One region of the Methylobacillus pratensis genome, then DNA from elsewhere that is predicted to be linked to it. Evidence: predicted binding sites of a transcription regulator. Region 1 holds the regulator's gene; the other holds the start of a gene.
What was found. The regulator sigma-54, encoded in region 1, starts transcription at its own class of promoters, with help from an activator protein. The targets are predictions, from matches to a motif close to TGGCACNNTTCCTGCT.
Positions count from the first base shown of each region.

Region 2: ACW4YW_RS08440 (prepilin-type N-terminal cleavage/methylation domain-containing protein) is a predicted target of sigma-54. The motif match lies at 2,947-2,962, and genes of this name have one in related genera.

Region 1 is NZ_JBSUSR010000003.1:111,181-117,196, forward strand. Features, by position in the region: gene lptA (lipopolysaccharide transport periplasmic protein LptA) at 1-63, shown strand, start outside; gene lptB (LPS export ABC transporter ATP-binding protein) at 152-874, shown strand; gene ACW4YW_RS07920 (RNA polymerase factor sigma-54) at 894-2,360, shown strand; gene hpf (ribosome hibernation-promoting factor, HPF/YfiA family) at 2,391-2,717, shown strand; gene hprK (HPr(Ser) kinase/phosphatase) at 2,827-3,786, shown strand; gene rapZ (RNase adapter RapZ) at 3,790-4,632, shown strand; gene ACW4YW_RS07940 (PTS sugar transporter subunit IIA) at 4,680-5,090, shown strand; gene ACW4YW_RS07945 (HPr family phosphocarrier protein) at 5,083-5,352, shown strand; gene ptsP (phosphoenolpyruvate--protein phosphotransferase) at 5,397-6,016, shown strand, end outside.
Region 2 is NZ_JBSUSR010000003.1:218,421-224,436, reverse strand. Features, by position in the region: gene mlaD (outer membrane lipid asymmetry maintenance protein MlaD) at 1-345, opposite strand, end outside; gene mlaE (lipid asymmetry maintenance ABC transporter permease subunit MlaE) at 367-1,158, opposite strand; gene ACW4YW_RS08445 (ABC transporter ATP-binding protein) at 1,151-1,957, opposite strand; gene ACW4YW_RS08440 (prepilin-type N-terminal cleavage/methylation domain-containing protein) at 2,068-2,733, opposite strand; gene ACW4YW_RS08435 (sensor histidine kinase) at 2,967-4,673, shown strand; gene ccsB (c-type cytochrome biogenesis protein CcsB) at 4,750-5,895, opposite strand; gene ACW4YW_RS08425 (cytochrome c biogenesis protein ResB) at 5,932-6,016, opposite strand, start outside.

The DNA of each region.
Region 1 (6,016 bases):
CCCACTGGCCGAGTGCGGGCCATTATCCAGCCCAAGAAGAAACCCGCGGCAGAAACTCCCTGAGCTTGACGGCTATTTGGAGGGCCTTTGTCTGTATGCGGGCCGAAGGCAACCGCGCTTTATAGAGACGGCATCGATAGATATTGCATAAATGAGTGAATTAATCGTAGAAAGCTTACGCAAGAAATACAAGTCGCGCACCGTGGTGCAGGATATTTCCCTGCAGCTCAACAGCGGCGAGGTGGTCGGGTTGCTCGGGCCGAACGGCGCGGGCAAGACTACCAGTTTCTACATGATGGTGGGCCTGGTGCCCCTAGATGGCGGACGCATATTGCTGGATGGCAAGGATCTGAGCCGGATGCCCATACACCAGCGCGCGCGCATGGGCCTGGCCTACCTGCCGCAGGAGCCGTCGATCTTCCGCAAGATGACCGTGACGGAAAACATCCAGGCCATCCTCGAATTGCAGAACATGACGGCCGAGCAGCAGAAGGAACAGCTTGAATCCCTGCTGCAGGAGCTCCATATCACCCATATACGCAACAGCATGGCGGTGAGCCTGTCCGGTGGCGAGCGACGCCGGGTGGAAATCGCCCGATGTTTGGCGACCAATCCCAGTTTCATCCTACTGGATGAGCCGTTTGCCGGGATCGACCCGATTGCCGTGCTGGACATTCAGAAGATCGTGCGTTTTCTGACCGAGCGCAATATCGGGGTACTGATCACGGATCATAATGTCCGTGAAACATTGGGCATATGCGATCGCGCCTACATCGTGAATGAAGGCCGCGTATTCGCATCGGGGAAGCCCAGCGAGATCATACATAACGAAAGTGTAAGAGAAGTTTACTTGGGCAAGGATTTCCGCCTGTAGTCAACGCAGAATTAGAGAGATGAAACAAAGTCTACAGCTAAAATTTTCCCAGAACCTGGCATTGACGCCGCAGTTGCAACAGTCGATCAAGCTGTTGCAGCTGTCTTCGCAGGAACTCAACCAGGAGCTGGAGTCGCTGTTGCAGGCCAACCCCTTGCTGGAGCGCATAGACGGCCCGGACGGTGCTGCCGAGATGTCCGAAAGCTACAGTCCCGCTCCGGATGCCGCGGTCGCCGCTCCTGCCAGCGAGGCGCCTGCGCCAGCCAGCGAGGAGTTGCCGCGCGTTGACGAATTCGGCGGCGGGGACGATTACTTCGAATCTTTCCAGGGCAGCAACCGCTGGGAAGAGGGCGGCGCCAACAATGACGACGACAACGACTTCAGTTTCCAGGAAGCGGTCAACCTCACCTTGCGCGAGCACCTGCTGAGCCAGATCAAGCTGCTACCGCTGTCAGAACGCGACCAGACCCTGGCGATGGTGCTGGTGGACGCCATCAATGACGACGGCTATCTCGAGCAGTCGCTGGAAGAGCTGGCCGAGCTTCTGCCGGAAGAGCTCGAAATCGACCTGCTCGAGTTGGAAACCGCGCTCAAGCATATCCAGAACCTCGATCCGCCCGGCATCGGCGCCCGTAACCTGGCCGAGTGCCTGGCATTGCAGTTGCGCGCCCTGCCGGCAGATACGCCCTCCGTGGACCTGGCGATCAAGGTTGCCGAGCAACATCTGCCTTTGCTGGCGAGCCGCGATTACACGCGCCTGCGCAAACTGCTGCATTGCGACGACGATGTCCTGAAAACGGTGCAGCAGCTGGTGACCCAACTCAACCCACGCCCAGGCGGCGAGTTCAGCCATATCACCTCGGACCACTACATCCAGCACGAAATCGTGGTGAAAAAGGTGAAGGGCATCTGGATCGCCAGCCTCAATGACGAAGTGGTGCCCAAGCTGCGCATCAATCAGCTTTATGCCGGCATCCTGAAACGTAATCGCGATAGCTCCAGTCAATACCTTATGAGCCAGATGCAGGAAGCGAAATGGATGATCAAGAACATCCAGCAGCGTTTCTCCACCATCCTGCGCGTGTCGCAGGCGATTGTGGATAGGCAGCGCAACTTCTTCGAACACGGCGAGGTAGCCATGCGCCCGCTGGTGCTGCGCGAGATTGCAGACGAGTTGGGCCTGCATGAATCCACCGTGTCGCGCGTGACGACGAGGAAGTACATGCTCACACCGCGCGGCGTGTACGAGTTGAAGTATTTCTTCGGCAGCCATGTGGCGACGGAGTCGGGAGGGGCGTGCTCCGCCACGGCGATCCGCGCGTTGATCAAGCAGATGGTGAGCGAGGAAAACCCGAAGAAGCCGCTGTCTGACAACCAGATTACCGACATCCTTGGCAAACAAGGCATAGTTGTTGCAAGAAGAACCATAGCGAAATACCGCGAGTCTCTACAGATACCCGCGGCCAACCAGCGCAAGTCGCTTTGATTTGCGCGTTTTTCAAGTAAGGAGAGCGTTATGAATTTGCACCTGACCGGACATCACCTCGACGTTACCCCAGCCCTGCGCGAATATGTGCAGTCCAAGCTGGCACGACTCAGCAATCACTTTGACCATGTGATTGACCTCAAGGTCACGCTGAGCGTGGAGAAACTGGTGCAAAAGGCGGAAGCCACCCTGCATGTGCCGGGCAACGACCTGCACGCGGAATGCGGGGCGGAAAGCATGTACAGCGCGATTGACTCGCTGGCTGACAAGCTCGACCGCCAGGTAGTGAAACATAAGGAAAAAGTCAGCAACCACAACCAGGCATCCGGAGGTTTGAAGCACCAGGTGGTCGAGTAATCTTTTAGCGAAATGCTGCAAAAGAGTGCCAAGTCCGGTTTTCATGCATGGATTTGGCGCTCTTGCAGCAAATCCTTCCGCTTATTCATTCCCAAGGTATTAAGCACACATGGCTGAAATCAGTGTTACCCAGCTTTACAAGGATACGCGCCGCAAGCTCAAGCTGAAATGGGTAGCAGGGTTAGCCGGCGGCGATAACCCCCTGACCAGTGAAACCGTGACCAAGCCATCCCTGGCGCTGGTTGGTCACCTGAATTTTGTGCATCCCAACCGCGTGCAGGTGCTGGGTTGCGCAGAAATGGATTATTTACGCAGTCTCAAGGCGCGCGAGTTGTTCCAGGCCATCAAGAACCTGTTTTCCGCCGACTTGGCGGCGATCATTGTTGCAAATGGCGAAGAAGCGCCGGATGAACTGGTGGCCGCCTCCGACGAGTTCAGCACCCCCTTGTTTACCTCCCCGTTGCGCAGCCCCGGCCTCATGGACGTGCTCAGCCATTATCTTGCCCAGGCGGTGGCGATATCGGAAAGCCTGCACGGCGTGTTCATGGAAGTGCAGGGCTTCGGCCTTATGATCAAGGGCACGCCGGCAATCGGCAAGAGCGAGCTGGCGCTGGAATTGATTTCCCGCGGGCATCGCCTGGTCGCCGACGATATTGTCGACTTCTACCGTATCGCGCCGGACCGGCTGGAAGGGCGATGCCCGCCGCTGCTGCAGGACTTCCTTGAGGTGCGAGGGTTAGGCGTGCTCAATATCCGCGCCTTGTTTGGCGACAACGCCGTCAAGCCGACCAAGCCGCTCGACCTGATCGTGCAACTGGAAATGGCCGATACCATGGTGCCGCTCGACCGGCTCAAGATCAAATCCCAGCATGAAAAAATCCTCGAGGTCAAAGTTCCCAAGGTGGTGATCCCGGTAGCTGCCGGGCGCAATATCGCCGTGCTGGTGGAGGTTGCGGTGCGCAACCACATGCTGCTGCTGCGCGGCATCAACGGCACCAAGCAGTTCATGCAGCGCCAGCACCGCGAGATGGCACGCACTTCCCGCAAACTCAAATCGCAGGCGGAATAGGCCATGCAGCTTGTGATCGTCACCGGTCTTTCGGGTTCAGGCAAGAGCATCGTACTCAAGATGCTGGAGGACAGCGGCTACTATTGCATCGACAACCTGCCTGCCACCTTGCTGCACCAGGCTTCGGAGCACCTGAGCCAGGGAAACCACGAACGGGTGGCGATCAGCATCGATACCCGCAGCGCCTCGCTCGAGGCACTGCCCGGCAACATCCGTAAGCTCAAGGGCGAGGGCATCGAAGTGCAGGTGTTGTTCTTGGAGGCCAATGTCGAGACCCTGGTCAAGCGCTACAGCGAAACGCGCCGGCGCCATCCGTTGAGCAGCGACACCAGCACCCTGGCCGAAAGCATCAGCCACGAGCGCCATTTGCTGGAGCCGCTGGTGGACATGGGGTTGCGCATCGATACCAGCAGCCTTAGCGCCAATGCCTTGCGCAACTGGGTCAAGGAATTCGTGACGCAGAAGAACGGCGAACTGATCCTGCTGTTCTCCTCGTTCGGCTTCAAGCACGGTATCCCGTTGGATGCGGATTACGTGTTCGACGTGCGTTGCCTGCCCAACCCCTATTACGACCTGGAGCTCAGGCCGCAAACTGGTCAGGACAAGCCTGTATGCGATTTCCTCGAAGGCCACGACAGCGTGCACGGCATGTACGACGATATCCGCGGTTTTATCGAGCGCTGGCTGCCCAGTTTCATTGCCGACAACCGCAGCTACCTGACCGTGGCGATTGGCTGCACGGGCGGCCAGCATCGTTCGGTCTATTTCGCAGAGCGCCTTGCGGCGCATTTCCGTCACCAGCAATACCGCGTGCTGGTACGGCATAGGTCACTGGAGAAAAACTAGGCTGGCATCGCCGGCCGGAAAGCTCCTGAGGATACGGGATACAAAGCATGATAGGTATACTCATCATTGCCCATGGAACGCTGGGCGAAAGCCTGATTCACTGTGCAAGCCACGTCATGGGTTCGCGCCCGCCGCTGTTGAGGCAGCTAGGCGTCGGCACTCATGACGACCCGGGCGGGCTGCTGCCGCAGGCCCAGCAAATGATCAGGGAGCTGGACGAGGGGCAAGGGGTGCTGATACTTTCCGATATCTACGGCGCCACGCCCTGCAACCTGGTGACGAAGTTGCTGATCCCGGGCCATGTCGAAGGTGTGGCCGGGGTCAACCTGCCGATGCTGGTGCGCGCGCTCACCTACCGGCAGGGCAACAGCATCATGACCCTGGTGGAGAAATCCATCAGCGGTGGGCGTGACGGGGTGGTACATTTTTCCAAGGACGCATGTAAGCATCATGATTAAACAAGAAATAGAAATCATCAACAAACTGGGCTTGCACGCCCGCGCTTCGACCAAGCTTACGCAGACGGCCAGCCAGCATGCCTGCGAAATCTGGATCGAGCGCAATGGCAGGCGGGTCAACGCCAAGAGCATCATGGGCGTGATGATGCTGGCGGCGAGCAAGGGGAGCAAGGTGACGCTTGAAACCAACGGCAGCGACGAGCAGGCCGCCATGGACGCCCTCGTGAAGCTCATCAACGACCGTTTCGGCGAGCCGGAATAACCGTCCCGACCATGTTTTTCCTCCCCCCTCAGGAATAACCTTCCATGGCCCAGAGCAGCAAGGTCAGTTTCTCCATGCACGGCGTCGGCGTGTCGGGCGGCATCGCCATCGGCAACGCCCACCTCGTCACCAACGCCTTGGTCGAGGTGGTGCATTACCAGATCCCGAAAAAGGCGCTGGTCGCCGAAATCATCCGCTTCGAACAAGCGCTGGAACGCGTCAGGCACGACCTGGAAACGGTGCGCGAGCAATTGCCGGCCAACGCGCCGGCCGAGCTGGCGGCCTTCATCAACACGCACTTGATGATCCTGGCCGACAAGCACTTGTCGGAAGAGCCCAAGGCCATCATCGAGCAGGAACTGTGCAATGCCGAATGGGCATTGAAGCAGCAGATGCACGAGCTGGTGGCGCAATTCGAGCTGATCGAGGACGAATACCTGCGCGAGCGCAAGCAGGACGTGGTGCAGGTGGTGGAGCGCATCATCAAGGTCTTGCTTGGGCATCCCAGCGAGGCGGTGCGCCCGGACGAAAGCGCGCAGATCCTCGTGGCGTACGACGTCTCGCCTGCCGACGCCATCCAGTTCAAGCACCACCAGTTCGCCGCGTTCATCACCGACGTGGGCGGCGCGACCTCGCATACCGCCATTCTCGCGCGTAGCCTGAG
Region 2 (6,016 bases), 110 kb from region 1:
GGCTTCCAGGCCAATATATTGCTCGCCCAACAGGCCGGCAGTGTAGATATTGGCAAACGTATCCTTAGGGAAAGGATACCGTTTGTCCACCTTCACTGTCACCTGCGCCTCATAGGTTTCAGGATCGAACTTGATGCTGTCCACCCGCCCCACGACCACGCCTGCACTTTTCACGGGGGCACGTGGCTTGAGACTGCCGATATTCTCAAAAGCTCCCGTCACGCTATAGGTTTCGCCAAGGGTGGCGCTGTTGAAATTGCCGACCTTCAATGCCAAACCAAACAGCGCCGCAGCCCCTGCAGCGACAAAAACACCGACCCAAAGATCAATTGTTGTACGTTCCATCTTTTCTCCAGTGTGTTGCGCTTACGCAACAATCATGAACGAAGTCATTACAAAATCGAGACCCAGCACCGCCAATGAGGAATTCACCACCGTGCGCGTCGTCGCGCGGCTCACGCCTTCGGCGGTCGGCGGCGCATCAAAACCTTCAAACAGGGCGATCATGGTACAGGCAATACCGAACACCACGCTCTTGATCACCCCGTTCACAATATCTTCGCGGAAATCCACGCTGGCCTGCATCTGCGACCAGAATGCGCCGGCATCCACACCGATCAAGGGCACCGCCACCAGATAGCCGCCCAGTACCCCGACCATGGAGAACAAGGCTGCCAGCAACGGCATGGAGAACACCCCGGCCCAGAACCTTGGCGCCACCACGCGGGCGACAGGGCTTACCGCCATCATTTCCATCGCGGACAATTGCTCGGTCGCCCTCATCAGGCCGATTTCCGCAGTGATCGCGGTTCCGGCGCGCCCCGCAAACAGCAGGGCGGTTACCACCGGCCCGAGCTCGCGTACCAGCGACAAGGCCACCAGCACGCCGATCGCCTCGGAAGAACCGTAGCGCTGCAAAGTGTTGTAACCCTGCAAGGCCAGCACCATGCCGACGAAGAACGCCGAGACGAGGATGATGATCAACGACAACACGCCAGTGAAATAAATCTCGCGTATGGTCAGGTGTAGCCTGCGGAAACTCTCGCCCGAATAGATCAATACGTAAAAGAAAAAGCGGATGCTGGCACCGAACCGCCAGAGGCGGTCAATCACGCGATGGCCGATTCCGCGAAGCACATTCGCTACAGCACTAAACATTCGCGCTCCTCAAGATATCCTGCCTGTAATCAGGCGCGGCGTAATGGAAAGGCACAGGCCCGTCCACCTCGCCATGCACGAACTGGTGCACGAACGGCAGCTCGGACTTGCGCAGGTCTTCCGGCGCACCCTCGGCAGCCACGACGCCGTCCGCCACGAAATACACATAATCGGCAAAGGCGAACACTTCCTGTACATCGTGGGTCACGATGATGGAAGTCGCGCCCAGCGCGTCGTTGAGCCTGCGGATCAGGTTGCAGATCACCGCCATCGAGATCGGGTCCAGCCCGGCAAACGGCTCGTCGTACATGATGATGGCAGGATCGAGCGCCACCGCGCGCGCCAATGCCACGCGACGCGCCATGCCGCCGGAAAGCTCGGTCGCCTTGAGATCGCGCGCACCGCGCAAGCCTACGGCGTTGAGCTTCATCATCACCAAGTCACGGATCATGGATTCCGGCAAATCGGTATGCTCGCGGATCGGGAATGCCACGTTTTCGTAAACGGATAGATCAGTGAACAAGGCGCCTTGCTGGAACAGCATGCCCATCTTGCGGCGCAGCTTTTGTAAACCTTTACGGTCCTGCTTGTGCACTACCTCGCTCGCCACGCGCACCTCGCCGCCCGACGGCTTCAACTGTCCGCCAATCAGGCGCAACAACGTGGTCTTGCCGCTGCCGCTGCCGCCCATGATGGCCACCACCTTGCCGCGCGGGAATTTCATGTTGATGCCCTTGTGCAGCAAGCGCGTCTTGTAGCCAAAGGATAGATTGTCAATTTCGACGATGTTGTCGCTCATGATCGCTACTTTTCTGATTAGCCGGCTATTTTAATGCAAAAGCGGTTTACTTCATAACGCTGGAAAAGTAAAAGCCCGCAAATGCGGGCTTTTACTTAAAACATTCATATTTAGAAAGACATACAAACCGTGAAAGTTCCACCATCAGGAACAGCGGCATTCGCCAGAGAATTGCCAGCTGTTCCAACAGCAGCAGGAGTCGTAGTAACACGCACCGCCCCATTATCTGTCAATCCATCATCTAGTAATACATCAATCTGTTTAGCTAAACGTCCAGTAACTCCGTCAGAACAAACCACAAAGGTACCCACCATAGGGTTCCCAGCATCCTGAATCGTATTAAAACCATTCAGGCTTTGCACTCCAATACGCCCACCATCTGCATTTCTTGGAATATAAGCATCTGTTCCAATCTGAGTTGACCCAGTAGCCAAGCCAGCCAATCTGACATGTTGCCAGAACAAGTATGACTCATCGGTGTCCGTAACAGAATTCCAATGCCCATCAATACGCCCTGCTTGACCATTTGCAGGAGTAGTTGCCCTACGCCCTCCTGTAATATGTGCCTCTACCGCAGGGTCATCCCCAGGCAATGCCCTATATTTATCTTGGTACCCATAAAGCAGAATCTGCACATTTTTTAAATCATTAGCAATATTTTTTGCCTTGGCGCTATTGATCAACTCCTGCCCCTTGAGCACGCCGCCCAGCAGCAAGCCGATAATCACCAGGACTATCGCCAGCTCGATCAGCGTGAAGCCGGATGTTTTTTTCATATGCTATCCTTGCGCGAGGTTGCCGGCACGGCAGCCTCAATAATCAGTTGGTATAAGATATGCAACTCTCATGCCAATTAGCAAACAACCAGAATTAAAGAAAAACCCAATAATGGCGCGGGTTTTAAGCAGATTTGGCCAAATTCCATGTTTGCCAAAATATCGTCAAAGTGTTGAGATTTCGTCTATAGTGACAAAATTACGACACACGCTACCAGAGACCATCCCATTTCATGGCCACTTTAAGCAGCCGCACTAATTCCTACCGGCCAAGCGCATCGACCCTGCAGCAATGGATGCTGGGGCTGATGTTGTTGAGCTTCCATGGGGTATTGCTATGGGGTTTCGAGGACCCGCTACAGAAAGGTCTGCTGCTCTGCCATTACGGTTTGTTCCTGATCTGGCAGCCAATCTGGCAAACCAAGGAAAAACTTTCCCTGCAAGCCATCCTGCTGTTCGCCGCGGGCGGCATTCTGTTTACCGTATTCGTCAGTTGGTGGCTGTTGGCTATCTGGCTCTCCGCGCTGTTCGGGTTGCTGGGCGGGCGCATTTTTTCCGCAACGGCGCGCGCCTCGCGCCAAAGCTACCTGTTTGCTGCCACCTACCTGCTTTCCGTCCTGCTGCTATGGGTAATTCCGCACCTGCTGGATGCCAATACGGCACTGCTGGTCACAGAATTCCTCATGCTCTACCTGCTGCCCGTCCTGCCGCTAGTCATCCTGTTCCTGCGCGTGAAGCAGGAAACCCACCAGCATGCGCCTATCCTCGATTTCTTTTACACCCTGCTGCTATTCCTGCTCTCGGTCACGCTGATTCTCAGCATTTTCACGATTTCGCGCACTACCGAGGCCGATTATGCCGAGGTGGTGGTATGGGTGGTGTTCGGCCTGGCAGCGGCGTTGTTGCTGGCAAGCTGGCTATGGAACCCTCGGGCCGGCTTCAGCGGCATTGGGCAGTTGCTGTCGCGCTACCTCCTGAGCGTGGGCTTGCCGTTCGAACGCTGGATAAAAAATATCGCCGAACTTGCCGAGCGCGAAACCAGCGCCAAGGAATTCATGCATGCAGCGATGAGCGAGGTTGAAACCCTGCCGTGGGTGGCGGGCGGCAAATGGGAGACAGAAGACGACCAGGGCGAGTTTGGCACCCAGGCGCCCTATTATGCCGACCTCGAGTTCCATGATTTTCACCTGACTCTGTACAGCCGCTGGCCGCTTACGCCCGCGCTCACGATTCACCTCAAGCTGCTGACGCAGATCCTGGGCGAGTTCCACGAAGCCAAGCGCCGCGAGGAAGCCTTGCTACAGAATACCTACATGCAGGCGATCTACGAAACCGGCGCGCGCCTCACACACGACATGAAGAACATCGTGCAATCCATGAGCGCGCTTTGCAGCGCGGCCGAACAGGCAACCGAGGCAGACAATGAGCGGCTGGTCGCGCTGATCCGCAAGCAGTTGCCGCTGCTCAACCAGCGCCTGGCATTGACGCTGGACAAGCTGGGCGCACCTCGTAACGAGAACACGCGCATGCTGCCATTGCTGGAGTGGTGGGACAACCTGCAACAACGCTATACAGGCACCCGCATCAGCTTCAGCGAAACCATCACGACGGAAGCCGACCCCAGGATAGACAGCGAGGTATGGGACAGCGTGGTGGACAATCTCCTGCAGAATGCATTGGCCAAAGCCCGGCACGAGCCTGACATCAGCATCTCGGCTTCCCTGGTGATCAATGGCCAAATATTTATCGAGGTTACCGATAGCGGCAATCCCATGCCGGAAGAAGTGGCGGCAAGCCTGTTCCGCAAACGCATCCGTTCGGAAGGCGGGCTCGGTATCGGGCTTTACCAGGCGGGACGACAGGCGCAACAGGCTGGCTACCAGCTCGCCCTGGTGGAGAACCAGCTTGGCACGGTACGCTTCAGGCTGGAGATGAAATAACGGTCAATCCGAAACGCACCAACTAAAAAGGCCGCGACTGCATGGCAGCGCGGCCTTTTTTAATTGTGCGGCATGCCTACAGCTCGCCGTAAGAATGCAAACCGGAGAGGAACATGTTCACCCCCAGGAAGGCAAAGGTGGTCACGAGCAGCCCAACCAATGCCCACCAGGCCAGGATGGGGCCGCGCAAGCCCTTGACCAGCCGCAGGTGCAGCCAAGCCGCATAATTGAGCCAGACGATCAACGCCCAGGTTTCCTTCGGGTCCCACGACCAGTAGCCGCCCCACGCTTCCGCCGCCCACATCGCGCCCAGGATGGTGGCAATGGTAAAGAAGGCGAACCCGACGGAGATGGCCTTGTACATCACGTCATCCAGCACTTCCAGGCTGGGCAGGCGCGATGCAAGGATGCCCTTGTTCACCAGCAAATAGGCCAACCCAACCATGGCCGCCAAGGCGAAGGTGCCGTAGCCGATAAAGTTGGCCGGCACATGGATTTTCATCCAGTAGGACTGCAGGGCGGGCACCAGGGGCTGAATTTCGTAGGCCTGGCGATCGAAGGTGTACCAAAGGATGAAGCCCACGGCGGCATTGATGACGACCAGTACGAAACCGCCCAGCTGGCGCGTGGCATAACGGCCTTCGTAATAGAGGTACGCCAGCGCGGTAATCAGGCAGAACAGGATGAAGACTTCATACAGGTTGCTGATCGGGATATGCCCGACATCCGGGGCGATCAGGTAGGATTCGTACCAACGCACCATGAGGCCGACAAAGCCCATGACCACGGCAGACCAGACCAGGCCGGAACCAACCTTGGCGGCAAAGGCAGAGCGGGCAAACAGGCCAAGCCAGTAAGCCAGCATCGCCAGGACAAACAGCACATTCATCCACATGATGGCGGACTGGCTGGAAAACAGGTATTTGAGCAGGAACACCTGCCCTGCGCTATCCTGACTGCCGTCATAAAGCTGGATGGCGCCCAAGCTGATGACCGCCACGCCCAGCAGCAGCAGGCGCATCGGCTTCCATTGCCACCCCAGCCAACTGAACAAGGCTATCGAACCGAACAGGATGCCCACCTCATACGCATCCATGAATTCGGCATATTGCTGGAACGCGAACAGCCCGCCCAGCAGCAGCAGCAGCGCATATCCCCAGTCCGCCAATCTCAGGCGCTTGAACAACGGTTCCGGCACATCTTCCATATAGGCAGTCTTCATCATCAACCCCAATACATGTTGGTTACGTGACAGATGTCACACGTGCTGGTTTTCCAGCAGGCGCGCGAGCTTGTCGCGCATTTTGTCGAATTCGATATCGAAATCGCGGTTCTTGCGGTTG